DNA from 2 places in the Undibacterium sp. Di26W genome. Region 1 is predicted to be linked to the other one. Evidence: predicted binding sites of a transcription regulator. Region 1 holds the regulator's gene; the other holds the start of a gene.

Region 1 (15,548 bases):
TGGATAAAAACCGGAATCATCGTCATGACAAAAATCGATAAGCAAAGTCCAATACAAGACAGGCAGATTGCCATCATAGGTGCAGGGCCGGGCGGGCTGACTTTGGCACGCCTGCTGCAAATGCAGGGTGCCAAGGTGAAGGTGTTTGAAAGGGATATCAATCAGTTTGCCCGCATGCAGGGCGCAACCCTGAACCTGAATGAGGGTTCAGGTTTGTCAGCCTTGCGTGCGGCCGGTTTGATGGATGCGTTTAAGCTGGCGTATCGTCCGGGTGCTGAAAAAATGCTGTTTGTAGATGCACAGGCAGCAGTCATCATCGATGAACTTGGACCAGAGAGCAACGACAGGCCAGAGATTGACCGTGGCCCCTTAAGGAATTTGCTGCTGGCTTCGCTGGCGGATGATACGGTGGTGTGGGATGCCCGTTTCTCGTCTCTGCACAGGACAGAAGAGTCGGTTGAAATCACATTTGAAAACGGCGATAAATTTACTGCTGATTTGCTCATCGCTGCCGATGGTGCCAACTCAAAAATACGTCCCTATATCACTCCGCTGGCACCTGAGTATTCGGGGGTGACGGTGCTGGAAGGCGCGGTAGCTGATGTTGCAAGCACTATCCCGGAATTATATGAATTGCTGGGCGGTGGAAAAATTTGCGTGCTTGATGATGAAAAAACCTTGTTCATCGTGCTGAAAGGTGACGGCAGCGTGGCTTTTTATACTGGACACAAAGTGGATCAGCAGTGGTGTACCCAATGCAAAATCGATTTTTCTGACAGGGAGCAGGTATTAGCCTGGTTCAGGCATGAATTCAGGAACTGGAGTGGGATCTGGGCAGAATTGTTCAGGCATGCCACCCTGCCTTTCATACCGCGCCCGCAATTCTGTGCGCCTGTGCACCAAAGCTGGCCGTCTTTGTCTAATCTGACCATGCTGGGTGATGCTGCCCATGTCATGCCACCGTATGCGGGGGAGGGGGTGAATATGGCTATGCAGGATGCTATGGTGCTGGCCAGGCAATTGCTGAACCCGGAGTTGGATATGCATGCCGCTATCGCTGCCTATGAAACCGAGATGCGCGCACGGAATGCAGAGACCGCAGCGGAAACGCTGAAATTTACCCAGGTCTTTCATTCCTATGAGGCAGTACCGTTTTTCAGGGAATTTTTTTCTGGAAATCAGGATGTGCTATTACAAAAAGAGGGCTTCAGAGAAGCTGCTTGACTACATAAAAAAATATGAACTCAGACCATAATAAAGAGTCTGAATTTCAATGCAAAAGAAAGAAAACATGACTCAAACTATTTCTACCGAACCGCCAACGCAGTTCACCGGCTATCAAAAATTTGTTCTCGCCATATTGGCGTTTTTGCAATTTACTATCATTCTTGACTTCATGATCATGTCACCGCTGGGTGCGATCTTGATGCCAGCTTTGAATATCACACCGTCACAGTTTGGGGTGGTGGTATCTGCCTATGCCTTCAGCGCTGGTATCGCCGGTTTTACAGCGGCTGGTTTTGCTGATCGCTTTGACCGCAAAAAGCTGCTCATGTTTTTTTATTGCGGCTTTATCCTCGGTACCTTTCTGTGCGGGATTGCGCCTAATTTTTACTTCCTGCTATTCGCGCGTATCGTGACGGGTTTGTTTGGCGGCGTCATTGGCGCCATCGTGATGGCGATTACGACAGACTTGTTCCCGTTTTCCATGCGCGGCCGGGTCATGGGTGTATTGCAAACGGCTTTTGCCGGTAGCCAGATCCTGGGTTTACCTATTGGTCTGTATTTGTCTGCGCACTTGGGCTGGCATGCGCCTTTCATGATGATCGTGGGGATGGCCGCTATCGTCGGTGTCATCATCATTGTGAACCTGAAGCCGATTGATGCGCATTTGCAGTTGCAGTCTGACCGCAATCCTTTCCATCATTTGAGAGACACGATAGCAACACCCAGGTATTTGCTGGCATTTGCCGCGACGGGATTTCTGAGCATAGGCGGTTATATGCTGATGCCGTTCAGCAGCGCCTTTGCGGTCAATAACCTGGGTATTTCGATGAAGGAATTGCCGATGATTTATCTGGTCACAGGCTTCGGTGCGATTATCACTGGGCCTCTGGTTGGTAAGCTCAGCGACAAGTTTGGCAAATATCGCGTATTTTTGTTCGGAGCTGCGATGACGATCGTTATGGCCGTGATCTACACTCGTCTTGGCGTCACGCCTTTGCCTATGGTCATTTTGGTCAATGTCTTGCTGTTTGTCGGTATTTTTTCGCGCATGATTCCCGCCCAGGCAATGATGTCAGCTGTGCCTGCCGCTGACAGCCGTGGCGCATTCATGGCGATCAATTCCTCGCTGCAGCAAATTGCCGGTGGTGTCGGCTCTGTGGTTGCCGGGATGATCGTCAGCCAGCCTGCTGGTGGCGCGATACTGCATTTTGATTTGCTGGGCGATATTCTGGTGTGCACTGTGTTGCTGACTGCTGTGATGATGTATTTCATTCACCGCATGGTGGCAACACCTGTGGCTGTGCCTGCCTGATCAAGGCATTTCAACCGCACTTCAAACAACTAAATCTGAATGTCTTGCCATCAGGCTGGCGTTCAGATTTCAGCCTTTCATGGCCCTTTGAGCGCAGAGGGCCATTCTTTCCCCAGAGCTAAGGGGTATTTCCTCCTTTATTCCAAGCATCTTGTGCTTCTGACATAGCCAATAATCACACCTGTAGCTTTGTGTAATCAGCGTGCTGGTTGCTGTGCGGAAATAACAGGAGTCGGCAATGGCCGAAGATAGCGATCTCGAAAGAACCGAACCGGCCTCGCCCAAGCGCCTTGAACAGGCGCGGGAAGAGGGCGATGTTCCACGTTCGCGTGAACTGTCAACCTGCACCATTTTGCTGGCTGCGGGTGGATCGCTATGGGCCATGGGCGATGGCCTGGTCCGGCAATTGAATCATGTATTGATTACCGGCCTGACGCTGGAGCGCGAAATTATCTATGACCCTGAGCTACTGTTTTCCAAGATTGGTGCCAGTCTGTGGGACGTGCTGGTGGCATTTGCGCCGATAGCAGTGTTGTTGCTGATCGTTGCGCTGGGTTCGCCCTTGCTGATTGGTGGCTGGCTGTTCAGTGCCAAGGCCCTGCAGCCCAATTTTGGACGCATGAACCCTATTTCCGGCCTGGGCAATATGATTTCCACCCGTGCCGGTGTGGAATTGCTGAAGGCGATCATTAAAACCGTTCTGGTCGGGGTGGTGGCGTGGATAGTCATCATGAACCAGAAGAATGCGATTTTTGCCCTGCCGCTGGAATCGCTGAAAACCGGGCCGGCCCACGTTGGCCACATGATGGGCGTGTGTTTTCTGGCCATTGTCGGTTCGCTGGTGGTGATTGCAGCGATTGATGCACCTTACCAGATGTGGCAATACGCTGAAAAACTGAAAATGACGCATCAGGAAGTGATCCAGGAATCGAAAGAGGCGAACGGTAATCCGCAAATCAAGGCAAAAATCCGTGCCCAGCAGCGCGAGATGGCACGCCGCCGCATGATGTCAGAAATCCCGACTGCTGATGTGGTAGTCACCAATCCGACCCACTTTGCCGTGGCTTTGAAGTACACCGAGGGTGGCCGTGGCGCACCGAAAGTGGTGGCCAAGGGGGCTGATGCTGTGGCAGCCAAGATTCGTGAACTGGCACAGGAACACAAGGTGCCTTTGCTGGAAGCGCCACCGCTGGCACGTGCACTGTTCAAGCACACTGAGCTGGGCGATGAAATTCCCGAAGCCTTGTACGCCGCCGTGGCCGAGGTGCTGGCGTATGTCTACCAGTTACGCAGTTATCGCCCAGGCGCAGGAAACAAGCCGATGGAACCGAATGACTTATATGTACCACCTGAGCTGGACCCGAATAATCAAGCAGGAGCCGCAGTATGAATAGCCTCAAATTACCTGCCTGGATGAATGGTATGAATACCCGGGCGCTGGCCGCGCCTTTCCTGATTATCCTGATGCTGGCAATGATGATCTTGCCCTTGCCGGCCTTTGTACTGGACGTGTTTTTCAGCTTCAATATTGCGATTGCGATTATCGTTTTGCTGACCAGCCTGTACACCATCAAGCCGCTGGATTTCATGGTGTTTCCAACTGTTTTGCTGGTCAGTACCATGTTGCGCCTGTCGCTGAACGTGGCCTCTACCCGGGTTGTCTTGACCGAGGGCCATACCGGCCCGGATGCAGCGGGCAAGGTGATTGAGGCTTTTGGTCACTTTCTGATTGGTGGCAATTACACTGTCGGTATCGTGGTGTTTATCATCCTGACCATCATTAACTTTACCGTGGTGACCAAGGGTGCGGGCCGTATTGCTGAAGTCGGTGCCCGTTTTGCCCTGGATGCGATGCCAGGCAAACAGATGGCGATTGATGCCGACCTGAACGCCGGCCTTATTGCTGAACAGGAAGCACGCCGCCGCCGTACTGAAGTCGCGCAAGAAGCCGAATTTTATGGTGCCATGGACGGTGCCAGTAAATATGTACGTGGTGATGCGGTGGCCGGCATCATGGTTACCGTGATCAATATCGTCGGCGGCCTGATTGTCGGCATGGTCCAGCATGACCTGGATTTTGCCTCGGCGCTGAAAAACTACACGCTGCTGGCGATTGGTGATGGCCTGGTGGCACAGATTCCTTCCTTGATCATTTCTACTGCAGCCGGTGTGGTGGTATCGCGTGTCGCCAGTGACCAGGATATCAGTGGTCAGTTGATCGGCCAGTTGTTTGCCAAACCGCAGGTCATGATTATTACCGGCGGCATTATCGGCGGCATGGGTTTGATACCCGGCATGCCGCATATCGCCTTCATCTTGCTGGCTGCAATCTTGTGCGGCGGTGGTTATTTGCTGAACAAACGCAATCAGATGCCGCCCGCCATGGATGAAAAACAGGATGCGCCCGCAGCCGCACCGCAAGAGATGGAAGAAGCCACCTGGCAGGATATTTTGCCAGTCGATACCCTGGGCCTGGAAGTGGGTTACCGCCTGATCCCGCTGGTGGATAAAAACCAGGGAGGCGAGTTGCTGCGTCGTATCAAGGGTATACGCAAAAAATTTGCGCAGGAAGTCGGCTTTTTGTCACCGCCTGTACATATCCGTGACAATCTTGAGCTCAAGCCTTCGGCCTATCGCATCACTCTCAAAGGGGTGGAAGTCGGTGTTGGTGAAGCCCTTAGCGGCCAGTATCTGGCGATCAATCCGGGCATGGTCACTGGCAATTTGCCAGGTACTGTCACGAATGATCCAGCCTTTGGCCTGCCTGCCGTATGGATCGATGGCGGCATGCGCGATCAGGCGCAGGCGATGGGGTATACCGTCGTCGATTCGGGTACCGTCATCGCCACGCATCTGAATCATTTGATCACTTCGCATGCTGCCGAGTTGCTGGGTCGTCAGGAAGTGCAGTTGCTGATGGATCACCTGGCCAAGGATATGCCGAAGATGGTGGAAGAACTGGTACCGAAAATCCTGCCTTTGTCTGTGTTGCAAAAAGTCTTGCAGAACCTGTTGATTGAAGGCGTGCATATCCGTGATATGCGTACCATCATTGAATGCCTGTCAGAACAGGCCATGCATACCCAGGATGCCGCTGAGCTGACTGCCCAGGTGCGGATTGCGCTTGGCCGTGCCATCGTGCAGCAGATTTTCCCAACCGGGAATGAACTGACCGTCATGACGCTGGATAACCGTCTGGAGCGCCTGCTGATGCAAGCCCTGCAGACCAGTGGTGCCGATGGTGCCGGTATTGAGCCGGGTCTGGCAGACACATTGGCTACCCAGACCGAAGCCGCTGCCCAGCACCAGGAACAATTGGGCCTGACACCCGTCTTGCTGGTGCCAGCACCGCTGCGGGCCCTGCTGTCGCGCTTCTTGCGTCGCACGGTGCCGCAACTGAAAGTTTTATCGCACGCAGAATTACCTGAAACAAAAACAATTAAAGTCACCAGCCTGGTTGGAGCGCAATCATGAACGTCAGAAAATTTACCGCAAATACTTCTCGCGAAGCTTTGCGCATGTTGCGGGATGCCCTGGGCGCTGATGCGGTGATTTTGTCCAACCGCAATGTCGGCGGCAAGGTTGAGATACTGGCCATGGCGGATGAAGCCATCAGTGCCATTGCACCTTCATCCGCTGATGAAGCGCCAGCACTGGTGTCACCAGCGCTACCACTGCCACGCATACCCGATACACCGCGCTTTGCACCGCGCTATCAGGCTGAAGCACAGGCCGAAGCACAAGTTGAAGCAGCGGCCGTCATCCGTCGACCGCTGAAACCGGCGATCGCCCTGGATGCCGATATTGAAGCGGCTGTCAGCGCCGGTGAATTGAATAATGTGATGTCGGAAATCCGCTCCATGCGCAGCATGCTGGAGTCACAACTGGCAGAAATATCCTGGACCCAGACCCAGAAGCGGCATCCGCAGAAGGCAGAAATCCTGCGTGAAATGCTGGCCACGGGTTTCAGTGCAGGCTTGTCACGCTATCTGGTGGAAAAATTGCCGGAAGCTGGCAAGGTCGAAAATGGCCTGGACTGGATCAAGAATACGCTGGTGCGTAATCTGTCCACCATCGACAATGAAAACGAAATGCTGGAAAAAGGCGGTGTGTATGCGCTGGTAGGGCCGACCGGCGTCGGCAAAACCACGACCACGGCCAAGCTGGCGGCGCGCTGCGTGATGCGCCATGGGCCTTCCAAACTGGCCTTGATCACTACTGACGGCTACCGTATTGGCGGTTTTGAACAATTGCGCATTTACGGCAAGATACTCGGCGTCATGGTGCATGCCGTCAAGGATGAGGCAGATTTGCGCATCGCCTTGTCCGAACTCAAGAACAAGCATACGGTATTGATTGATACTGTGGGTGTCAGTCAGCGCGATAAAATGGTGACCGAACAGCTTGCCATGTTGTCAGGAACAGACACTCCGGTAAAGCGCCTGCTGTGCCTGAATGCCACCTCCACCGGCGAAACCCTGAGCGAAGTGGTACGCGCTTACCAGGGCAATGGTCTGGCGGGTTGCATTTTCACTAAGCTCGACGAAGCTGCCACCATAGGTGGTGCGCTGGATATTGCGATACGCCAGAAACTCATGGTGTATTACGTTGCCAGCGGCCAGCGGGTGCCAGAAGATCTGCATATCGCCAATAAGCTGTACCTGATAGACCGTGCCTTTAAACTGAAACGTGAGACAGCCGCCTTCCGCCTGCTGGATGAAGAATTGCCTTTGCTGATGGCTGGCACCATGGGCGCCGGGAATGGCGCGCGTGCTGCTGTGTCCAGGGAGGTGTCCCTTGGCTAGTTTTGATCAGGCAGAAGGCTTGCGCCGTATGCTGGCCAGCCCCAAACCCAGGGTGTTCACTTTCCTGTCGGCCTTGAAGGAAGATGAAAAAAGTGGCATGTTGGTTAATCTGGGTGTATCGCTGGCAAAGCAGGGCAGTGAGGTATTGATGATCGATGCGCGGGCCTCGGACAATAGCGTGGGTGCCTGGCTGAATGCAAGCAATGATCGTACCTTGTTGGATGTAGCGAGACAACAGCGTACAATGAAGGAAGCGATCAAAATGGTGGCTGCCGGCTTGTCGGTGACGATGCTGACCAGGCAGGCGTCGTTGTCGTCGGCTTTGCCGCCCGAAAGTGCACGGCAACTGACCAAAGTGTTTGATGTCGTGGCAAACCAGGCAGACCTGGTGATGGTCGATGGCGACATCAACGCGAATGACGCGTTTGCGCTGGCATCACTGGATGACAGCGAATTGGTGATACAGGTTTCTGCCGATCCGCATATGATCAAGGCCGCATACGGACTGATCAAGCGGGTCAGCAACAGGGTAGGAAGGCGCGGTTACGGTATTCTGGTATCCGGCGCATCAGAAAATGAGGCGAGATTGATTTACACAAATATGGCGCAGGCTGCCAGCCGTTATCTGGCTGTGCCTTTGCACTATGTCGGCCATGTGCCGGAAGATGAACATGTAAGAAAGGCTGCGCATTTGGGACGCTCCGTGATTGATGCTTTTCCAAAAGCGCGTGCTTCGCTGGCTTTTTCCCGGCTGGCGGAACAATTGGCGACGACTGCGCGTTCGACATTATGTTTAGAGGGAGTCCCTGAGCTGGGTGTCGGTCTCGGAATATAATCACATGTACACCGCTAGCGGAAAGTCAGATAAAAACTTCCTCCTCCGGGAGCACGCCCCACTGGTCAAGCGCCTTGCTTACCAGTTGAAGGCGCGTCTGCCTCCCAGTGTGGAGGTGGATGATCTTGTGCAGGCGGGCATGATAGGTTTGCTGGATGCCGTTAACCGCTATGAAGACACGCATGGTGCCCAGTTTGAAACCTATGCCGTGCAGCGCATACGCGGGGCCATGCTGGATGAGTTACGCAGCAGCGACTGGTTGCCGCGCGGCGTACGCCAGAACATGCGTAAGATAGAAAATGCCATGAATACCCTGCAGCAAAAGCTGGGCAGGCCACCTCTGGAAACCGAGGTCGCCAAGTCACTCAAGCTGTCGCTGGAGGAATACCAGGACATGCTGACCGATAGTGGCGGCCATCAACTGGTGTATTACGAAGACTTTCATGACGCCGACACCAAAGAGCATTTCCTCGATCATTATTGTTCCGATCTGTCGGGCGATCCCCTGCAGGATTTGTTGAATGATGATTTCCGTGACGCCGTGATCGGGGCGATTGACAGCTTGCCCGAACGTGAAAAATTGCTGATGGGCTTGTATTATGAGCAAGAATTGAACTTGAAGGAAATCGGGGCCGTGATGGGTGTTTCCGAATCACGGGTGTCGCAATTGCATAGTCAGGCGGTAGCCAGGCTCAGGGCGTACTTAAGGGAGAAGGCGTGGACTGGGCTAGCATAGTCGGACTTTTACTGATAGTTGTCGGCATCGTTTCTGGTCAGTTGCTGGAAGGTGGCCGTCTTTCTTCCCTGGTGCAGCCTGCTGCTTTTGTCATCGTAGTGGTGGGTACCATCGGCGCGGTGCTGATGCAAAGCCGCATCAAGGCCTTTATGCGGGGCGTACGCATGTTGCGCTGGGTGGTGTCAGAGCCGCCGGACAACAGCAAAAAGAATGTTGAAGAAGCTCTGGTCTGGAGTGTGGTCGCCAGGAGGGAGGGCTTTCTCAGCCTGGAACGCTATATGAATGCGTCAACCGATCCCTTCATCAGCAAAGGGTTGCGCCTGGTGATAGATGGCATTGACCCGATCCGGCTCAAGGATATCCTGGATGTCGATATTTCGCTGTATGAGATGGAACAGCGCCAGGCTGCCAAGATCTGGGAAGCGGCGGGCGGTTATTCACCCACCATCGGTATTTTGGGCGCGGTGCTGGGCTTGATACATGTGATGGAAAACCTGACTGACCCATCCAAGCTGGGCGGTGGCATTGCGGTGGCCTTTGTGGCAACGATTTATGGCGTGGGCATGGCCAATCTGTTGTTTTTGCCGGTCAGTTACAAGCTCAAAGAGATCATCAACAGGGAAGTCACGCGACGGGAAATGTTGTCTGATATTTTTTACAGTATTGCCCTGGGCGACAGCCCGCGTGTGGTGGAAGAGCGATTAACCAATCATAGAAATTGATGGCTTGCCTGCTGTGATGCCTTAAAGAACCCTATGGCCAGAAGAAAATACCACGAAGAACCCGAGAACCACGATCGCTGGCTGGTTTCTTACGCCGATTTTATTACCCTGCTGTTTGCTTTCTTTGTGGTGATGTATGCGATTTCTTCTCTGAATGAGGGCAAATACCGGGTCTTGTCGAATTCGCTGACCGGGGCTTTTGGCAAGGTCATGGTGAATCCCAAGACCGTGGATAGACCGAATGAACCCATTGTCAAGCTTGACCCCCTGCCACTGGTAAAAAACAGCCGCGCAAATGAAGCCTTGCGAAAAGAAAAGGCGCAAATGACGACCATGGCCAAGGATATCCTGACGGTGCTGGAACCGCTGGTGCGGGAAGGCAAGGTCAGGGTCAGTCAGACCAGTCGCGGCATCACCATAGAAATCAATGCCAGCCTGTTGTTTGCACCGGGCGAGGCACGTCTGAATATAGATTCGGTGCAGGCCTTGAAAGCGATTGCCAGCGTCCTCAAGGTCGATACCCATGCCATACAGGTCGAGGGGCATACCGATAATATACCCATCAAGAACCCGATTTTCCCCTCCAACTGGGAATTATCGGCGGTACGCGCCAGTACGGTGGCCAGGTTGCTGACTGAAAACGGTGTCGATGAAATCAGGGTGACAGCCGTAGGGCAGGGGGCGAAATTGCCGGTCAGTGACAATGACACGACCGAAGGCCGGGCCAGGAACCGCCGGGTATCGGTGACCATACTGGCGGTATTACCTGAGCCGGTGGTGGATGTGCCCATCTCGCCGACGGCGCCAGCCTCTGTGGCTGCACCAGCGCCTGTATCGGTGCCGGCTGCTGTGACGACACCTCTGCGATAAAATTGTGATGCGAACGGTGATGCTGGACTTTGATGTGAGACTCAGATGTGAGATTTTGATGCGAGACTGCATTATGTTTGGTACGCTAAAACAAAAACAGACCCGAGGGTCTGTTTTTTTATGGGGACGCATCTGTCGGCGGTGTCAGGTGGCGATATAGCCCTTGCCTGATGTGCCTTTGATCGTGGATTGGCCATTCGGGCCATACATGGGGGAAGCGCTCTGGTTCCCCTGTTGCAATACGCTTAACATGGCCTGGCTTTGTGCCAGGCGACGATTAATTAACAGACCATTGGTCTTGTTGTCTTCTTTTGCCTGCATCGACAGTTGCAGCAACTGATCCCAGTGTGTGCCTGCATCATCGGCACGGCCAGCTTGCTGCAAATACGCCTTCATGCCATCCAGGTCTGCCCGGTAACCAAGTTGCGTCAGAAACGCATTGCGCTTTTTTTCCAGCTCGGACATCTTGCCAACCAGTTGCCCTTTGCTTTGGGTGTAATCGTTGAGTAAGCTGACGTCGCTATCAACAAGTGCGGACTGCTCTTTTTTCAGCAATTCAGCCAGGGAAGACATGGTGACGACTTCTTCCTTCAGGCATTGTTCAATTGCGGTATGTCCGGAACTTGTTGGGCTCATGGCTAGCGTTTTCTTGCGTTAAGTAAGTCTTTGACTGTTTCCAGAAGCCCATCAGCGACTTTTTCCGAGTTCACTTGGAAGCGTCCCTCAGAAATGGCCAGTTTGATCTCTTCCACCTTCTTCGTCTCGAATACAGCATTGCTTGCCTGTGTGCTTTGCAGAGCCTGCAATTGCGTGGACAGGGTCGAAATTTGCACCTTCGACGAATTCGCAACGGGTGCCGGCGTGTTATCTGCCGGTTTTTCCGTGCGTGCCTGCTGCGGGCTTACGGGAAGCCCTGAGGTCTTGTTAAGTGCGTCATCAATTTTCACAGCGATACCCTCAGTGTGGGAATTACAAACATCTATATCCAGTTTATCGGCTGTGTAATTTTAAACTTTAACCTTACCTCAAAAAAATATTGCAGCACCTTAACAATGTTTCTTCATGGCATTCTTTTTGCTGGTTTTTTGCTAGTAAACTATTTCTATGATGCCACCATTTTTGGCAATGCCGCTAATGGTCTGTCCCGAACTTGTTTTCGCTTTGGCAACTTGTCCATCCGCAGCATTGTTCAGTGCTACCCCATCGGTAGCCACCTGAAAGCCAGGGCCAGTGCTGATTACCCGTACCGATTGCCCTTGCTGTACTACTGCCGGGCTCTTCAAGACATCGGCCCGCAATATGCTGCCGGAGGCCAGTGACATCTGCATGCTTTTGCCGACGGCCTGTTCGGGGCTGGTGACGACACCGGCTGGCAATTTTGAAATGTCGCCGCGTAATTTGCTCAGGTCGGCAATGGTAATGACTTGCCCATGTGAAATGGCGTTGGCAGTCACATAATAATCTGCCGTCACTTGCACGTTAGCTTGCAAATAGATGAGCCAGGTGGCAGGCGCGCCGCATTTGATGGCCAGGGTAACCTTGCCCCAGGGCTTGCTGCCTGGCGGCAAATACGGGTTGAGGGCGTCACAGGCCTGTAGATTCAGGCGTTTGTCGACGTCGGCGACGGTGATTTGCACTTCGCCGTTCAAGCCGCTGGTTTGCAATGTCAGAAAATCAAGAGCCACCTGCTTGAGCTGGGCCGGGTCTTGCGCCGTGGCTGGGTTGGCTGCCTGTGCCACCCCGCTCGCGCTCGCCAGCGCCATCAAGAGCCATGCCGACCAGCGTTTGCCTGTGTGTAGTGGGGGTAGTGGGAGTTTCATCCTGATTCCTGCGTTTATCTGTTCCGGATTCCATTTTAGGATTCCTGCAGGTTTTTGAAAGGGGGAATAAGCAGGTTTTTCTCGTTCTGATTGCCTGATCAAACTTGCCCGGTGGCGAATAATATGCAAGGTATAGCAAACCGTGGGCATGCCTGACCGGTGGTAAAGGAGAAAATGATGGCTGGTGGACTGGATGATTTCTTGCGCTTTCATGAAGCGGCTTTGTCCGTCAGAGGACAGCGTCAGCAATTGCTGGCATCGAATATTGCGAATGCTGATACGCCGAATTATAAGGCCAAGGATGTTGATTTTTCGGCAGCCCTGAGCAATGCCCTGCATCAGAACCTGTCGCAGTCGCCAACGGCGCTGAATAAAACGGCAAGCCAGCATCTGGATACATCGACCATGGTAGCCGGTGTGGCAGCCCAGTACCGGCCTACGATACAGGGTAGTGTGGATGGCAACACGGTGGATATGGATGTGGAACGTAATCAGTTCACCGACAATGCCTTGCGTTATGAGGCCAGCCTGACCATCATCAATATGCAGATTAAAAATATGCTGGCAGCAATACAGGGCTAAACGTAAGGCTAAAAGCAGAGCTAAATTCAGAGTTCTAAAGAAGCACGAATACAAGGATTATCATCATGTCACTCTTTAATGTGTTTAATGTTGCCGGTTCAGCCATGAGTGCGCAATCGCAGCGTCTGAACGTGGTTTCAAGCAATCTGGCGAATGCCGATAGTGTCACCAGTTCGGACGGCCAGCCATATAAAGCCAAGCAGGTGGTATTCAGTGCCGTGCCTATGGCGGGTACGGCTTCCACCGCCGTCAAGGTGAATCAGGTTGTAGAAGACAGTAATCCGCCTAAACTGATGTATGACCCCAAGCATCCGCTGGCTGATGAAAAGGGCTATGTCGCCACGCCCAACGTGAATGTGGTGGAAGAAATGGTCAATATGATATCAGCGTCGCGTTCTTACCAGAATAATGTGGAAGTCATGAATGCGGCCAAGACCATGTTGTTGAAAACATTGACTCTGGGTCAATAAGTTTAGTGCAAAGGAATAGAAAATGACCACCATACAGACTGATACCGTTGATCCAACTTTGCTGGCGACGATGAATGCCAGCAAGACCTCTGCCAACTCTACCGAGGATGCGCAAAATCGCTTCATGACCTTGCTGGTCACCCAGTTGAAAAATCAGGATCCGCTGAACCCCATGGACAATGCCCAGGTGACCAGCCAGATGGCGCAGTTATCTACAGTCAGTGGTATCGACAAATTGAATGCAACGGTCACGGCGATGAATGCCAATTTCCTGGCCAGCCAGAACCTGCAGGCAGCGAATATGATAGGCCATGGCGTGATTGCCCCGGGTAATACGATGACGGTTACCGACGGCAAGGGCATCTACGCGGTGGACTTGCCACAGTCGGCGACCAAGGTTGATGTTGAAGTACGCGACAGTGCCGGTGCTGTCGTCAGGAAAATGAGCGTGGATGCCTTGCCGCAGGGTGTGAGTACACTGACCTGGGACGGTAAAACCGATAGCGGTACGACCGCCGCAAATGGCGTCTACACTTTTGACGTGACTGCGAAATCGGGTGACACGAAGCTGGCGGGTACCAATCTGGCTTTTGGTGTGGTATCGAGTATTACTTCGGGTTCTTCGGGGGTGAAATTGAATGTGGCCAATGTGGGTGATGTCGCCATGAGTGATGTGAAACAAATCTATTGATGTCCGGAGCGATCCCGAATCAAACAGTGTCAATGAACTATACAAAGTAACGGAGAAAAATCATGGGTTTTCAACAAGGCTTGAGCGGACTGAATGCTGCTTCCAAATCATTGGACGTCATTGGTAACAATATTTCCAATGCCAGTACCGTCGGTTTCAAACAGGGGCAGACGCAGTTTGCTGACGTCTATGCTAACTCGCTCAATGGTTCTTCCGGCGGCACTGTGGGTATTGGTACCAAGGTATCCGGTGTGGTGCAGCAGTTCACGCAGGGAAATATCACTTCGACGAATAACCCGCTCGATATTGCGATCAATGGCGGCGGTTTTTTTCGTATGTCCAGCAATGGTGCCGTCACGTATTCGCGTAACGGTCAGTTCCAGTTGGACAAAACTGGCAATATTGTGAATGCCCAGGGGGCGCAATTAACTGGTTATGTTGCCAATGCAGCGGGTGTTTTGTCTACCGGTGCGGCTGCGCCGATTAATATCAATACATCTGATATTGCGCCGGCACAAACCTCAATTATCAATGCGGTCATGAACCTGGATTCGCGTAAGCTTGTTCCTGGTACACAGACACCGGTTACCATTCCACCAGTGATTACGCCAGTCGTTTTTAGTGCAACTGATCCGACCACGTACGATAGTTCGACCTCGATTGCCGTATTTGACAGTCTGGGTAACTCGCACGTAGTTCAATCTTTCTTTGTGAAAGTGGATAATCTGAATGTGGCCACGCCACCTACTGCACCTGCCACCATAGAATGGGATGTGTTTGCAACAGTGGATGGGGTATTGATTGCCGGTGCTGGTGCAACTGCCAACTCTATTGGTCGTATCGGCTTTGATAATTTGGGTAAATTGACTGTTGCAACGCCAGCTTTTTCTCTCACTGACCCAAAAGCCATGCAACTGGTCGTGCCGGTCAATACTGGCGCGGTAACGCCAATCAATACTGCTGTGGATATCAAATACGATTTCACTGGTACGACACAGTTTGGTTCTGATTTCAGCGTCAGCAAGAATACCCAGGATGGCTATGCTTCCGGCAAACTGTCGAAATTCAATACGTCCAAGGATGGCACTATCGTTGGTAGTTACACCAATGGTAAAACTGCCGTGCTGGCCCAGGTGGTGTTGGCCAATTTCACCAACCCGAACGGCTTGCAATCGACCGGTGATAACCAATGGATAGAAACCGCAACTTCAGGCACTGCCCTGGTAGGAGCGCCAAATTCCGGCAGCCTGGGTAGTCTGACTTCATCTGCGACAGAAGATTCGAATACCGATTTGACGGGTGAGCTGGTCAACATGATTACCGCCCAGCGCGTGTATCAGGCCAATGCGCAAACCATCAAGACTCAGGATCAGGTATTGCAGACGCTGGTCAACCTGCGTTAATAAGTTGAAACTAAGCTGAAACTAAGCTGAAACGATTTTTTATGGCCCGTATTAAGCAGACAGGGAGGATGTTGT
Region 2 (15,548 bases), 270 kb from region 1:
TGTGCCAGCCTTGGGGTGATGTCCTGTTTGGTTTCGGTAATCGCGGCCGTGGCGGCCGGTGCCTCGATATTGGCTACGGGTTTGGTGAGTATATCGAGCCGCGCAGGCATATGCGTCAGGCGCTATTGCCAGCGCCGTAAGTCCTGGAGAGTTTCTGGCTGGTGCTGGAACTCTTCATCATGTCCGATAACTGCGCCATCCAGGGTTCGGTAATATCGCGAATTTCCTTATCGTCTGCCAGTATCTGCTTGATGATGCGGATTTTTTTGTCACGCATATCGGCTGGTAGATCAGAAGGGATTTCATTTTCACGCAACAACTGGACACGGCTTGAACAATCGCTTTCCAGTCGTCCCAAGAGTTCCCAGTCGCGCGAACGGGCGGCTTCTAGCATATTGCCCGTAATCGTTGCAACATTTTCGTACAATGTAATCAGTTCCAGACTATTCATCTTGATTCAAGCCTCAACAAAGTTGGCAGGACGAGGAGACAGTGGGTCAACGTTCATTTTTGGCGCTTCCATGACGGCTTCACTGGCAGGTGCAATTGCTTCCCACGAGGCTTTCAGATCCTTTAACAGATTTCTGACTTCGTTGAGCATGCCGTCATTGTTTTCCAGATTCGCCTTAATCAAGCGGGCGGTCATGTATTCATACAAGGCGTCGAGGTTGTCGGCTATTTCACCACCCGCTTTTTTATCGAGACTGGCGCGCAGGCCATTTTCGATAATGGCAATTGCTTTGGAAATCGACTGGCCTTTCGAGGCTATTTCTCCATTGCTTAAGTGCTGTGAAGCATTGGAGATCGCCACGATTGCGCCTTCAAAAAGCATCACGATCAATTTATGGGGGCTGGCAGCAACGACGCCAGTCTCTATGCCGACCTTGGCATAGGCATTTGCACCACGTACTTGAGATGAGCCAAACATAGCGGTTAATCCTCTCTGATATTTTCTATTCTACTAACTACTTTTACTTCGTACTGGACGTCAATGCTGCCAGTTGCTGTGTCAGGAATGAACTTGTATTGTTCAGGCTGCTCACTATCGTATCCAGGGCTGTGAATTGCGCGCGATAACGTGCTTCTGTGTCAAACAGGCGACTGTTCATAATGTCGCGTTGCTTGCCGATATCCTTGATGCTGCGATTGATACCATCAGTTGCGCTGGAAATTGAACCAGAGGTGCCGACCACCGTGGAAAGCAGGGAAGTTATCTGGGACGCATAACCCCTGGAGAAATTGACCGTACCGCGTGCGCCGAGTGCGCCACCGCTGATCAGTATTTTCAAGCCTTCTGCATCGGAGCCGGTGGCACCCGTCAGGTATTGCCCTGAGCCGGCAGCAGTAATGCCATTCAGTTTGCCCGCAACATCCACCCCTGCAGTACCGTTAAGAACAGTACCTGTCAGACTGGCCGCACCAGTGCCAGTGCCATCCGCCAGGGTGACATTGGATGCGCTGCCATAGTTGGTTGATTGCAATTGCAGGAAACCACTGCCATCAATCGTGGCAGTGACGGTGGAGCCATTGTCTTTGAAGGTGGAATTGCCATTAATCGATGTTTGCAACAGCGTCGCCAGCGACGATGCGGTGTATGAACCTGCTGCCAGTGCGACGGCAGCGGTTTTCCCATTCAGCGTGACATTGATGGTGGTACTGGCTGCAATGGTCGTGTTGCCCGTAGTCAGATCCAGATCACCCTTCAAGCCGCCCTGGGTGGCAATTGCGGTTACTTGCAGGCCATAGGCACCTTGCTTGGTTGCCGTAGTCGAACTGCTATACCCGACCAGACTGTCCGTAGCTTTACCGACGGAAGCAAACAGGCCGCTTATTTCTGAATAATTGGTGCTCAGGGCCGTTTGCAATTTAGACGAGTCAATTGAAAGCGTGCCGTCTTTTTGAAAGCTGATACCTATGCTGGACAGGGTGGTAATGTTCCCGCCCAGACCATTGACGGCTGCACTTAATGTCGACCTGACCTGGCTTTGCACGTTCCTGGCGGTAGAGTCACCGATCAGGATGCCGCCTTTCTGGGTACTGGCATCATAACCAGTCAGAGATTTTAATGTTGCCTGGAAATCATTGAAACCTTTTACAAAGCCATTGATGGCCGACTGGATGCCGCTGGTATTGGCGTTCAGTGACAAACTGGTGGTGCCGACTTTGCTCAGATTCAGTGTGGTGCCCTGTATTGCACCGGTTACTGCATTCGACGCGCTGGAAATGGCAATGCCGTTGACCGTTAGTGCGGCGTTTTGTGCTGTTGTTGTTTCTGTCAGGTTCTGAGTGCCGGCCGGATCATAATTGACCAGGCTTTGTATGGCGGCATCGCCAGTGGCTGTGATTTTCAGGCTGGATGTCGCACCAGTCTTGGCTGAAGTGAGAACCAGATGGAAAGGGGTGGCACTACCGTCGCCAACAATGGCTGCAGTTGCGCCCACATTCGCGGCATTGATGGCATCGCGTATGCCCTGTAGTGAATTATTGGCACCATCTATCGTGACTGTGCCTATCGACTGTGTCGCATCCTGGGTGAAGGTGGAGCCTGTATACACACCATTTGCCAAAGCGCCACCGGTAATCGTGCCAAACTCGAAGTTGATGGTGGTGCTGGTGCCACTGCCTATGCTGGCCGTAGAGCTGACCTGGCCTGCGCTGGAAATGGTTTGTGCCTGTGCCAGTTTGGTCACATTGACGTTATAGCTGCCCTGGGTGGAAACACTGGTGGTGGTGGCTGACAGGATGGTGCTGTCGCCGGCAGATGCACTAAGTGACTGAAAGGTGCCCAGATTGCTGAGGCCGGTCACATTCGACTGAAAAACACTGAGTGCGCTGTTCAGCGTGCCATAAGCAGACAGCTTAGCCTGAAAACTGGCTTCTTTTTTTGCCAATGTGGTCAGGGGCTGGCTCTCGACCGTCATTAACTTTGAAATCAGACCGTTGACGTCCAGATTGGCGCCTAAGCCTGTTGATTGTATACCCACGTTGTTCCCCCTTGTCAGACCGTACTGTACTAAATTATCGGCTAAGGCAAACTAGACTTTAGAGGGGAATTTACGTGCCAATTTAAAATTTAGGTGTAAGACTGACTAAATAAATGATTAAGCTTGCTGTTTGATTAAGAGACCTTGCAGTTTATCTAGCGAACGCGATATTTCAAGGGCTTCTTCGGAAGGAATCTGACGCAATACCTCTTTAGTTTGCTGGTCAATTACCTTTACGACTACTTTATTACTATGTTCCTCTACACTGAATTCTAGAGACTGTGACAGAGATTGGATAGTTTTATTGATATCGTCGACTGCCTTGATCACTTTATCGATGCTTGGCGGTGACGATGCAGATGATGTCGCTTTGACGGCATCGATGGTTTGCGTTGAAGCAGCCGCCGACTTGTATACCGATGCACTGGCGTCAGTTCCTGCTGGTCTGTCCGTGATCAGTTGTCCAGATTGAGAAGTGTTCCCTATCGATCGGATGTCCATGATCTTTTCCTTCAAGAAAAATACCCCTGGTCAAAATGTTGACCAGGGGGACATGCTTTATGCTTTAAGTATAGACCTAATTTACATAAGCCTACTGCTATTAGCCACGCAACAGGGCCAGAACACCGTTTGGCAAACCGTTAGCCTGAGCCAAAATCGCTGTACCAGCTTGTTGCAAGACCTGACCGCGTGTCAGCGACGCTGTTTCCTGGGCGAAGTCTGCATCACGGATACGGCTGCGGGATGCTGTCAAGTTTTCAGAGTTAGTCTGCAAGCTTTCAATCGCGGAAGAGAAGCGGTTTTGATACGCACCCAGAGAAGCGCGGGAGCTATTGATCGATTGCAACGCCGCATCAATGGTCGTCAACGCGGCGGTGGCCCCGGCAGCGGTACCCAGATTCAGTGAAGAGACACCCGCACCGACCGTGACCGAAGCAGAAGTGAAACCACCAGTCAGGTTGGCAGCTGTCAGACCAGTACCGGTACCGTTTGCCAGAGTGATACCGGCAGAGCTGGAAGAAGTCAGGGACAGTGTCGAAGTGCTGACGTCAGTTGCGCCAGTTGCCGATACAGTAATACCTGTATTGGCAGCAGCAGCAGCAGCGTTGGTGCTGGCTGTAACGGTGATGTTACGGCCATCAGCAGCAGCCAGTGCAACTGCACCAGTTGTTGTGTTGAATGTAGCAGTAACGCCTGTTTGTGTGCTGACCGCATTCACAGCAGCTGCTACCTGTGCACCACGTTGTGCGCCGGAAGTCGAAGCATTCAAGGCACCCAGATTCACGCCGTTAATAGTGATGTCGCCGGAGGCAATCGCTGTTGCGGATGTGCTGGCTGTACCGGCAATGGTTGTCGAACCTACAGTTGCGGTTACGCCTGTGCTGCCGCTGATCGCATTGATTGCTGCTGCTTTTGAAATACCGCTGCCTGTGGAGTTGGAGAAAGATACGCCGTCAGCTGCAGATGCGCCAACCTGGAAGCCGTTGATGGACAGGTCACCGGCAGCAAGGGCTGTCGTGGTAACTGCACCGGCACCGGCTACTGTCGTAGCGTAGCTGGAAGATGCACCAACACCCAGGGCGCTAGATTTTGCGCTGGTGATGGAAGCGATACTGATTTGATCGTTTGCTGTACCGTTGGCGCCAACTTGGAAAGTTTGTGCAGAGAAGCTACCGTCGAGCAGGTTCACGCCGTTGAAGTTGGTGCTGCTGGCAACGCGGTTAATTTCAGAAATCAGCTGACTTGCTTCGTTGTTCAGAGCGGCACGATCAGAAACACTGTTGGAGCCGTTGGCAGATTGTACGGCCAGATCACGAATACGTTGCAAGTTGGAACCGATCTGTTGTAACGCGCCCTCAGCGGTTTGCGCCAGAGAGATACCGTCGTTCGCATTACGTGCAGCTTGGTTCAAGCCGCCGATTTGGGAAGACAGACGTTCGGAAATTGCCAGACCAGCAGCATCATCTTTCGCGCTATTAATACGCAGACCGGAAGACAGACGTTGCAGGGAAGTGTTCAGCGCAGATTGCGATGTAGTCAAGTTGCGTTGTGCATTCAGCGATGCAATATTGGTATTAATAACAGCCATGGTAATTCTCCCTAAGTTATTCAAATTGGCGTAGTAGCCTGAAACTTTGGTCTTTCGTGCTGACTATTGGACCGCCGTTGTAAAGGGTATCGGTAGAGACTAAAAAAGTTTTAGCGTGTTTCTGAAAATAAATGTTATTTTTTTCGCTCAAGTTTTAAAGATGTTTCCGCTTGTCGGCGCTTTTTTTAAATACTTTAGGGCTAAATTTGATTTAGTTTTAGGGTCTTATTTAACATATGGAAACGAAATCATTAGCTATACAATAAGCCTGAGCTGGGTAGTTTCTGGTATTTTCCTGTTTAAAATGGCAGTGCGCAGGCAATGCTGTCTTTATTGCAACACAAAAATGCGGGGAAATGGGCAGAAATGCAAAATCAGCTTAGTTGATCAACTAAGCGGCTTATTTGTTTAATAATAATTACACCTTATCAGGGCGCAGGCATGAGCAAATCCAGTTTTGATGCACGAAAGGCAATGCGCGAAGTGAATAAGCACTTTGATGCAGGTGCTTTGCCCGAGGCCAAACAGGTTTGCCTGAATATCATCAGGCATTTCCCCCGTCATCCGGATGCGCTGTATGCCCTGGCCAGGATATGCGGTGACCTGAATCAGTGCGACGAAGGCGTCCAGTACCTGAAACTGGCATTCGACGTGATGCCACATTTTCCGGATAACAGGAAAATCGCTTTCGGTATCTTTAATAAATACCTGCTCAGTAAACAATATGCGCAACTGGAAGAGGTCAGTTTGTGGCTGTCCAAATACCTGCCGCGTGACGGCATAGTCTGGGATTACCTGGGTGTGGCCCGCATCGAGCAGGCTAAATTTCCCGAGGCACTCACAGTATTGACCAAGGCGCTGGAGCTGTTGCCCACCAATCCGCACGTCCTGGTGAATATGGGTAATGTCCTGATTTCCCTGGAACGCTGTGCCGACGCCATCGTCTATCTGGAAAAAGCCCTGGCGATACAGCCGACCATGGTGGTGGGCCTGAACAATCTGGGTAATGCCATGCGCTTTATCGGCAGGACCGAAGAAGCCATAGAAAATATATCCAAGGCCATACAGCTCGACCCAAGCCTGCCTTACCTGTTTAATAATCTGGGACTGGCCTACCGTGAACATGGCATGTACAGCTTCGCCATTTTGCAATACCGGCATGCCCTGGAGCTGCAACCGGAGCTGTTGCAGGTCTATCCTAACCTGATTGATGCCTTGCGCCAGAATGGCCAGGTACAGGAATCGATAGAATGCGGCCAGCATGCATTGACACTGACCCAGGACATTCCTGAAATCTGGGCAGCCTATGGTGACACCCTGCGTGAAGCCAACCACCTGGATGCAGCCATCGAAGCCTATATCAAGGCCTTGTCATTCAGGGAAGACGGACAGTCTTCTTTCAATCGCAAGATCTACACCAATTTATTGTTTTGCCTGAATTACCACCCGGACCTGACGCCAGAGGTGATTTATAACGCCTACCATGAATTTGACTTGCGTTTTGCCGCACCGCTGAAAGCCCAGTGGAAGAAGTTTGAGAATGCGCGCATCCCTGGCAAGCGCCTGAAGGTGGGTTATGTGACCCAGGCTTTCTATAATCATGTGTGTAAATATTTCTTGTTACCACTGCTGGAAGGGCATGACAAGGAACAGGTGGAGGTCTACGCCTATGCCAATCCCCCATTTGAAGACGATGTCACTGCCTATTATAAAAAGCAGATCGACCATTGGGTGCCAACGCGTGACATGACCGATGATGTGCTGGCTGACAGAATACGGGCGGACGGTATCGATATCCTGGTCGACGTTGCCGGGCATACCAATGGTAACCGCCTGCCGGTATTTGCCCGCAAGCCCGCGCCAGTGTCCCTGCATTGGCTGGAATATGGCTATACCACCGGTCTGAGTGCTATTGATTATTACCTGACCGACAAACCGACCATCACCGACAATTGCGCGCATCTGTTTGCCGAAAAAGTCTGGTGCCTGGATGGGCCTGCTTATGTATACAGGCCGGATACCAGAAGGGCAGAACTGGGCCCACCACCATTTGAATCAACCGGGGTGGTTACCTTTGGCAGCCTGTCGCGTTCGACACGTATCAACCATAGGGTGGTGCGGGTGTGGGCAACCATACTTGATGCCATGCCAAATTCACAACTGATCATCAATAGCGGCGATTTCAAGGACCCCCAGGTGCAGGATGAAATGGCATCGCGCTTCATGCGCTACGGCATAGACCGCTCAAGGCTGCTGATCGGCTTCAGTACACCTTCGTGGGAAGTGCTCAAGCATATTGATATTGGTCTGGATTGTTTCCCGCATAATTCCGGGACGACTTTGCTGGAATCTCTGTATATGGGGATTCCCTTCATCTCCCTGACGGACCGGCCATCGGTAGGGCGTATCGGTGCCAGTATCCTGACAGCGGCAGGGCATGAAGAGTGGATTGCCAATACGGAAGACGAATACGCCCAGAAAGCAATCATCCTGGGGCATGATCTTGACACCTTGCGCCATCTGCGTGGCAGTTTGCGTACAGAAATGGAACAATCGCTACTGATGGATGAACCGGCATTTGCCCGTTCAGTAGAAAAAGCCTATCGTCAGATGTGGAATATCTATTGTGAAGGACCCGAGCAATGAAAGCAGTTATCCTGGCCGGCGGTTTGGGAACACGCATTTCCGAAGAGACCCATCTCAAGCCCAAACCCATGATAGAAATTGGTGGCCACCCGATACTCTGGCACATCATGAAATCCTATTCGGCCCACGGCGTGAATGAGTTCGTCATTTGCTGCGGCTACAAGGGTTACCTGATCAAGGAATATTTTGCCAATTATTTTTTGCACATGTCGGATGTCACTTTCAATATGCAAAACAATAGTATGGAAGTGCATGAGCATCATGCCGAACCCTGGAAGGTGACGCTGGTGGATACCGGTGAAGACACCATGACCGGCGGCAGGCTCAAACGGGTTGCCCGTTATCTGCAAAATGAAGAGGCTTTTTGCTTTACCTATGGCGACGGGGTGGCGGATCTGGATATTGCTGCTTCCATCGCCTTTCACAAGGCGCATGGCAAACTGGCTACCGTAACCGCGGTCTTGCCCCCGGGGCGCTATGGTGCGCTGGAGCGTGAAGGTGACCTGGTTGCCGGTTTTACCGAAAAACCGCGCGGTGACGGTGGTTGGATCAATGGTGGCTATTTTGTCCTGTCTCCCAAAGTACTGGATTTGATCGATGGCGACCCCATCAGTTGGGAATCCGAGCCTTTAAACGGGCTGGCGGCGCGGCAGGAATTGATGGCCTTTGAGCATTCCGGGTTCTGGCAACCCATGGATACTCTGCGTGAGAAAAATCTGCTGGAAGATTTGTGGCAGTCAGGAAATGCCCCGTGGCGGGTGTGGTAAACCATGACGGCAAGCATACAAAACATTGTTCAACATAGTTATGCCGTTCCCGATGCCGGGTTTTGGCGCGGTAAACGGGTGCTGCTGACCGGGCATACCGGTTTCAAGGGTGCCTGGTTTGCCAACTGGCTGGCACGCATGGGGGCGATAGTGCATGGATTGGCACTGCCACCAGAGTCGCGCCCGAATCTGTTTGATGCGCTGGAGATTGATAAAAAGATACATAGCCACTTTGGCGACATACGTCAGTTTGACATTGTCAAACAGGCGGTGGATGCGGCCCAGCCTGACATTGTGTTTCATCTGGCGGCCCAGGCACTGGTCAGAGCCAGTTATAAACAACCACTGGCGACTTTTGAAACCAATGTGATCGGCACCGCCAACCTGCTTGAAGCATTGCGTGGTCGCACGGACGTGAAAGTTGCCCTGATTGTGACTACCGACAAGGTATACCGCAACCGCGAGCAATTGGCACCGTATCCCGAAACCGCAGAATTGGGCGGGCATGACCCGTATAGCGCCAGCAAGGCGGCATCAGAACTGGTATTGGCCAGCTATCGCGCTTCTTTCCTGCAAGCGCAGGGCACCAGCATACTGGCCGCACGGGCTGGCAATGTCATTGGCGGTGGCGACTGGTCGGAAGACCGCCTGTTGCCGGACGCCGTCCGGGCCTGGCGTAATGGTGACACCCTGCAAATCAGGCGGCCGGATTCAGTACGTCCCTGGCAACATGTATTGGAGCCACTGGCGGCCTATTTATGCCTGGCGCAACATGCCTGGGGCAATCCGGCGACCAGCCTGGCATGGAATATAGGCCCGGATGGTGCTGCCAGCGTCAGGGAAGTGGTGCAACTGGCGCATGCTGCCTATGGCAAGGGGCAGATAGCATTCGCTACCGAAATCAGCGGCCCGCATGAAGCCGGATTATTGGCGCTGGATGCAAGCAAGCTCAGAAAGGCGCTGGGGATAGCCCCACGCTGGAAACTGGATGCTGCCGTAGAACACAGCATGCGCTGGTACCGTGATTTTGAAAACGGTATGTCAGCGGATGTGTTGTGCGCACGCGATATGGATGCTTATCTGCAAGCAGCACAATCTACTGCGCAATTACAGCCCGGCCGGCCAGTATGAAGCTTTTAATCACAAAAGGTCGATGAGCATGTCCGGGCGATTTGATTTCTTGCCGACACCGATAGCGGGTTTGCAAATAGTGCAAAGGAAGCCGCTTGGCGATCAGCGCGGTTATCTGCAAAGGCTATTTTGTGCCGACGATATGCAAGAGCTTGGCTGGACAACACCAATAGCACAAATCAACCACACCTATACCACCCGCAAGGGAACATTACGGGGCCTGCATCTTCAATTGCCACCATTTGCCGAGATGAAGCTGGTCAGTTGCATGAAAGGGGAGGTGTGGGATGTCGCAGTGGATTTGCGCGCAGGCTCGCCGCATTTCCTGCAATGGCACGCCGTCTTGCTGTCTGCCGAAAATCAGCGCTCTTACCTGATACCGGCTGGCTTTGCCCACGGCTTCCAGACCATGACGGATGAGGTGGAAATGTTGTATTGTCATAGCCAGCCTTACATGCCAGCCAGTGAAATGGGCGTGCACCCCATGGATAGCCGTTTGGCCATCACCTGGCCCCTGGCGGTGAGCGACATGTCAGACCGGGACAATCGTGGAATATCGCTGGATACAGATTTTCAAGGAGTAAATGTATGAAGTGCAGGCATTGTGGCCATGAATTGACCCAGAGTTTTCTTGACCTGGGTTCTGCCCCGCCATCCAACGCTTACTTGCGTACGGATACCTTGAACACCGCAGAAATCTGGCTGCCCATGAAGCTCATGGTGTGCGATGCCTGCTGGCTGGTGCAAACCATAGACTTTACCGGTCGTGAAAACCTGTTTGATGCCGAATATGCGTATTTCAGTTCATGCTCATCCAGCTGGCTGCTGCATGCCAAGCGATTTGTGGAAGACATGCGCAAGGAATTCAAGCTCGGCGAGCAAAGCCTGGTCATGGAGGTGGCAGCGAATGACGGTTACCTGCTGCAATATGTGATGGAAGCAGGTATCTCCTGTTTTGGTGTGGAACCAACTTCCAGCACGGCCACAGCCGCCCGGGAAAAAGGGATACGCATCATAGAACGCTTTTTTGGAACCGAACTGGCGCGTGAGCTGCTTGCGGCTGAGGGCCGGGTTGATTTAACGGTAGCAAATAATGTACTGGCACATGTGCCGGATATCAATGATTTTGTCCGTGGCTTTACCGACATCCTCAGCGATCAGGGTGTGGCCAGCTTTGAATTTCCGCATTTGCTGAACATGGTGCAGCAAAACCAGTTTGATACTGCCTACCATGAGCATTATTCTTACCTGTCCCTGCACGCGGTCAAGGCCGTGTTTGAACGTAATGGCCTGCATATATTTGATGTGCAGGAATGGCCAACCCATGGCGGCAGCTTGCGTGTGCTGGCCCAAAGAGCCGATATCCGCCATTATCCCGAAAAAGACAGTGTCAGCCAATTGCTGCAGGTGGAACACGAAGCCGGCATGACGACCCTGGATTTTTACAGGCGCGCCCAGGAAAGGGCAGAAGAAGCCAAGTTTGGCCTGCTGGAATTTTTGCTGGATGCCAAACGCAAGGGCCAGCGCGTCGCCGCCTATGGTGCGGCAGCCAAGGGCAATACCCTGCTCAATTTCTCAGGTGTACGTCCGGACCTGCTGCCCTATGTGGTCGATATCAACACCCACAAACAAGGCAAATACATGCCCGGCAGCCGCATACCGATTGTCAATGCCGCCTATCTGTTGGCAGACAAGCCGGATTACATCCTGATCCTGCCCTGGAATTTGAAAACGGAAATCATGCGTGACCTGGCAGCAGTCAAAGAGTGGGGCGGGCATTTTGTCGTGGCAGTTCCCGAATTGATGAGAATTTAATCATTATTTGATCACATAGAAAGTGGTGAAGGCGTGATAGACATACATCCCGATGCACGTGTATCCAGGCTGGCTGATATCGAAGATTCAGTCAGGGGGACGCGCATCGTCATTGCTGCATTTGCCAGTATAGACAGCTTCGTTAAAATCAAACCCGCAGGCGGTTCTGGCGATGTCGTCATTGGTGAGCGCAGCGTGGTGAATTCCGGCTGTGTGCTGTACACCGGGAATGGTATTCACATCGGGAATGACGTGGCTATCGCCGCCAATTGCACGTTTGCCCCTGTCAATCATGCCTATCAAGATAAAAACAGGCGCATCAACCAGCAGGGCTTTTTGCCCAGCAAGGGTGGCATAGTGATTGAGGATGATGTCTGGATTGGTGCCAATTGCATCATCCTCGACGGCGCTATCCTGCGCCAGGGCTGTGTTATCGGTGCTGGGTCCATCGTCCGTGGCGAAATCGCTGCTTACTCGATACAGGTCGGTACTCCCTTGCGACAGATAGGGGAACGGCAGTGACAGGGGATATCAGTTTGGCCCCACGTGCGACCCTGATCGGGGGCCGGGGTTTCATTGGGCAGCATTTGCATCAGGCCCTGCAAGACACGGGCTGGAACAGCTATGTCGCTGAAAAAGCAGATTCGCGCTTGATGGATGAAGACCTGGGACACGTCTTTTATTGCGCTGGCCTGACAGCCGATTTTCGCCAGCGACCATATGCAACCGTGGATGCGCATGTCCATCTGCTTTCCGGCATATTGCAGCATAGCCGGTTTGCCAGTCTGACTTATTTGTCCAGCACCCGTGTGTATGCCGGGGCCACATCGACGGATGAACAGGCAGCATTGACGGTGAACCCGCAACTAGCGGGTGATTTATATAATATCTCCAAATTGATGGGAGAAAGTTTATGCCTGAGCAGCCAGCGCAACGTCAGAGTAGTGCGATTGTCGAATGTATATGGGCAGGGCATGCCTGAGCAGAATTTTTTATCCGACATATTGCGCGATGCAGCGGGTAGTAAAAAACTGCTGTTTCGCTCTGCCGCCAGCTCAGAAAAAGATTATATTGCCGTGGCTGATGTGGCCCGCTGCCTGCCGCTGATTGCAACGGCGGGTGAAACAGGTATTTACAATCTGGCCAGTGGCTATAATACTTCTCATGCCAGCCTGGCTGCGCAACTGCAAGCGCTGGGAGTGGCGTGTGCATTTGAAGACCAGGCACCCGAACTACGCTTTCCCCAGATATCCACGACCAAACTGAATGCCTTGTGTGGTTCCATGCAGGGTGATTTGAATACTGAACTGCCGGTTCTTTTTAACTACTACGCCAGGATGCCATGAACCCGATCAAACAATTCGAAGCTGAACGCGACCAACGCATAGAACAACTGGGCCAGGACAGCGAGTTCCAGGAACAGTCGCGCAGCTGGCTGGAACAAAGCATGCGACGCCAGTATGTGTACAACTTCTCCTGGCTGGGGCGGCCCATCATACAAAACCCCATCGACATGGTCGCCATGCAGGAAATCATCTGGAGCGTGCAGCCCGACCTGATCATCGAGACTGGCATTGCCCACGGTGGGTCGATTATTTATTCTGCTTCATTACTGGAATTGAATGCCGCCTGTGGCGGTAGTGCGGATGCTCTGGTGGTGGGTATAGATATCGATATCCGCCAGCACAACAAGGATGCGATTTTGCAGCACCCCATGGCCAGACGCATACAAATGCTGGAAGGGTCCAGCGTTTCGCCCGACATCGTGCAACAGGTGCAGGCAATCGCGCACGGCAAGCAGCGTATCGTGGTGTTTCTTGATTCAAACCACACGCATGAGCATGTATTGGCAGAATTGCAGGCCTATGCACCCCTGGTCAGCAAAGACAGTTACTGCGTGGTGTTTGATACCTTCGTGGAGGATGTACCGGCAGATGTCTTTGATAACCGCCCCTGGCAGCCAGGCAACAGCCCCAAGACTGCGGTACACGAATACCTGAAGACACACCCGGAATTTGTCATCGACAAGAGCATGCATAACAAATTGCAGATTACTGTCGCGCCTGATGGCTTCCTGAAGCGCATACAATAATTTGTACTACTCGCTACTAAACAAAACGCAGGCCTGATGCCTGCGTTTTTTTATTGATGGCATACGTTTGACAGATCAGGGTGCCTTGATCACCCGGTTTTTGCCTGACTGCTTGGCTTCGTACATGGCTTTGTCCGCCCGTTTGATGGTGGCATCTTGCGGCTCTTTCGGGTTGCGCAAGGCGACACCGGCGCTGAAGGTGATAAACAGTCTTTGTTCGTTTGCCGTGAAGAAGTGCTTGGTTAGCTCACGCTGTACACGTATCATCGCTTGCGCTGCTTCTTCCAGCTCGGTTTCCGGCATGATGATGACAAATTCTTCACCCCCATAGCGGGCGACCATATCGATGGAACGCAGGGTTTGCTTGACGATACGCACCAGATGTACCAGTGCTTCGTCACCTGCAGCATGGCCATGGGTGTCATTCAGCTTCTTGAAATTGTCGAGGTCGAGCAAGGCGACGCACAGCGGCGTACTACGCCGGTCTGCACGGTCTGCTTCACGCTCGAACACATCATCCATGCCGCGTCGGTTCAGACTGCCGGTAAGCTGATCTTCCCTTACCAGTTCACTCATCTGTGCCAGTTTGCTTTCCAGTTCCTTGATGCGTGCTTCTGCTTCGGCGACTTCTTTTTGTGCTGCCACGATCATATCCCTGGAACGCAGGGTTTCAAACTGCACTTCCTTGGTTTCGCTGAGAATGCTGGCGATCAGACCGGTGACTTCGGCGACATCTTTGGCGCTACTCAATTGCTGGGAATACGCTCCCATTTTATGCTGGTAGGCACCGGTACTGTCAGCCATGGCATTCAGTCTGTCGATAAACGCCGCCATCATGTTCTTGACGGAGGTTTTCGACTCTGCGATGCTGGTTTTCAGTACGCCTTGTTTATAGATCACATCTTTCAGGCTGCGGGTGGCTTCCTGCAGGGCGCGATGATCTATAGGGCCGGCTATCAGGTTCTGTACCACTTCAATCTGGCCACGCAGCCAGTTGTCGTTGTCGAGCAGATCATGAATATTCGTCAACAACAAATCAAACAGACGCAGCAGTAATTCCTGCTGTTCGGCGCTGTCGCCACTTTGCAATTCTATTTGAAAGCATAACTGCTTGAGGCGTGCAGCAATATGGTTCAGTTCACTTTCGTTGCCGGCGACTTTAACGGCCTGTGCCAGGCTTTCAGATTCGCCAGACAGGGGCGGGCTGGGTTTGAGCAGCGATGTCAGTGCCAGTGCCAGTGTGCGGTGCAGCAAATCCTTGAGCAAACGCACACGCGGGTCTTCAACTGGTCCATCATCCACCAGCGAAATATTTTTCGTCTGCGGCACAGGGGCTGGGTCGACCAGGCTGATGTTACTACTGCTGGACGCAGGGGGCGGGGGAGCGGTAATGCGTTCTGTCAGTTGTGTCAGTGCCCGGCTCAGATCAGGCCAGTTACCGGATTTAATCGCGCGATTGAAGCGCAGGCCAAAAGTCGATAAATCGGTTTGTGAGGCTTGCAGGCTGGTGGCAAAACTGCTCAACAGGTTTTCAGCTTCCGACACCGGTGCGGCAACTTCGGCAACTACTTCTGGTGACGGTTCAATGACGCCTGAAATATCGTTATATAACTTGCGATACGCATCAGGGGTAGGTGCAATTCTTTGTATTGCCAATTGCCGGAAGGTTTCGCGCGCGATGTCAGTCGGGGTTTTGAATTGCGAATTATTTGGAATTTTTGACATGGTGCTCTGCCAATGGCGTTACCAACAAAGGTGCTGCAATGAAAAGACTGGTTGAAGTTCTGGTCGGATCACACATCAATATTGCTATCTAGTCTACAAGTTGATTCTTGATGGCATAGTGCGTTAACTCTGCATTGTGCCGCAATTTCATCTTCAAAAGAATTCTCGAACGGTATTCACTAATGGTTTTTACAGAAAGTGACAATTCTTTTGCTATGTCGCTAACCGATTTACCAGAGGCGATCAGCGTCATGGTTTGAAACTCGCGGTCCGACAGGGTCTTGTGCAGGGCATCTTCA

The links. The regulator FliA, encoded in region 1, starts transcription of late flagellar genes. The targets are predictions, from matches to a motif close to CTAAAGTTTNNNNNNNNNNNGCCGNTA.
Region 2: fliD (flagellar filament capping protein FliD) is a predicted target of FliA. The motif match lies at 3,020-3,046, and genes of this name have one in related genera.

Annotation. Positions count from the first base shown of each region.
Region 1 covers NZ_JBMPOR010000005.1:290,642-306,189, reverse strand. Annotated here, with positions in the region: gene ACO0LM_RS09250 (FAD-dependent oxidoreductase) at 25-1,224, shown strand; gene ACO0LM_RS09245 (MFS transporter) at 1,292-2,539, shown strand; gene flhB (flagellar biosynthesis protein FlhB) at 2,778-3,929, shown strand; gene flhA (flagellar biosynthesis protein FlhA) at 3,926-6,013, shown strand; gene flhF (flagellar biosynthesis protein FlhF) at 6,010-7,344, shown strand; gene ACO0LM_RS09225 (MinD/ParA family ATP-binding protein) at 7,337-8,179, shown strand; gene ACO0LM_RS09220 (RNA polymerase sigma factor FliA) at 8,184-8,915, shown strand; gene ACO0LM_RS09215 (flagellar motor protein) at 8,897-9,637, shown strand; gene motD (flagellar motor protein MotD) at 9,671-10,507, shown strand; gene ACO0LM_RS09205 (flagella synthesis protein FlgN) at 10,652-11,143, opposite strand; gene flgM (flagellar biosynthesis anti-sigma factor FlgM) at 11,146-11,454, opposite strand; gene flgA (flagellar basal body P-ring formation chaperone FlgA) at 11,596-12,327, opposite strand; gene flgB (flagellar basal body rod protein FlgB) at 12,505-12,909, shown strand; gene flgC (flagellar basal body rod protein FlgC) at 12,975-13,379, shown strand; gene ACO0LM_RS09180 (flagellar hook assembly protein FlgD) at 13,402-14,070, shown strand; gene flgE (flagellar hook protein FlgE) at 14,133-15,473, shown strand; gene flgF (flagellar basal-body rod protein FlgF) at 15,547-15,548, shown strand, end outside.
Region 2 covers NZ_JBMPOR010000005.1:18,120-33,667, reverse strand. Annotated here, with positions in the region: gene ACO0LM_RS07970 (flagellar hook-length control protein FliK) at 1-110, opposite strand, end outside; gene ACO0LM_RS07965 (flagellar protein FliT) at 116-451, opposite strand; gene fliS (flagellar export chaperone FliS) at 458-928, opposite strand; gene fliD (flagellar filament capping protein FliD) at 972-2,984, opposite strand; gene ACO0LM_RS07950 (flagellar protein FlaG) at 3,102-3,485, opposite strand; gene ACO0LM_RS07945 (flagellin) at 3,586-5,073, opposite strand; gene ACO0LM_RS07940 (tetratricopeptide repeat protein) at 5,515-7,719, shown strand; gene rfbF (glucose-1-phosphate cytidylyltransferase) at 7,716-8,486, shown strand; gene rfbG (CDP-glucose 4,6-dehydratase) at 8,490-9,617, shown strand; gene ACO0LM_RS07925 (dTDP-4-dehydrorhamnose 3,5-epimerase family protein) at 9,646-10,209, shown strand; gene ACO0LM_RS07920 (methyltransferase domain-containing protein) at 10,206-11,432, shown strand; gene ACO0LM_RS07915 (acyltransferase) at 11,466-11,954, shown strand; gene ACO0LM_RS07910 (NAD-dependent epimerase/dehydratase family protein) at 11,951-12,778, shown strand; gene ACO0LM_RS07905 (cephalosporin hydroxylase family protein) at 12,775-13,524, shown strand; gene ACO0LM_RS07900 (GGDEF domain-containing protein) at 13,600-15,249, opposite strand; gene ACO0LM_RS07895 (response regulator) at 15,338-15,548, opposite strand, start outside.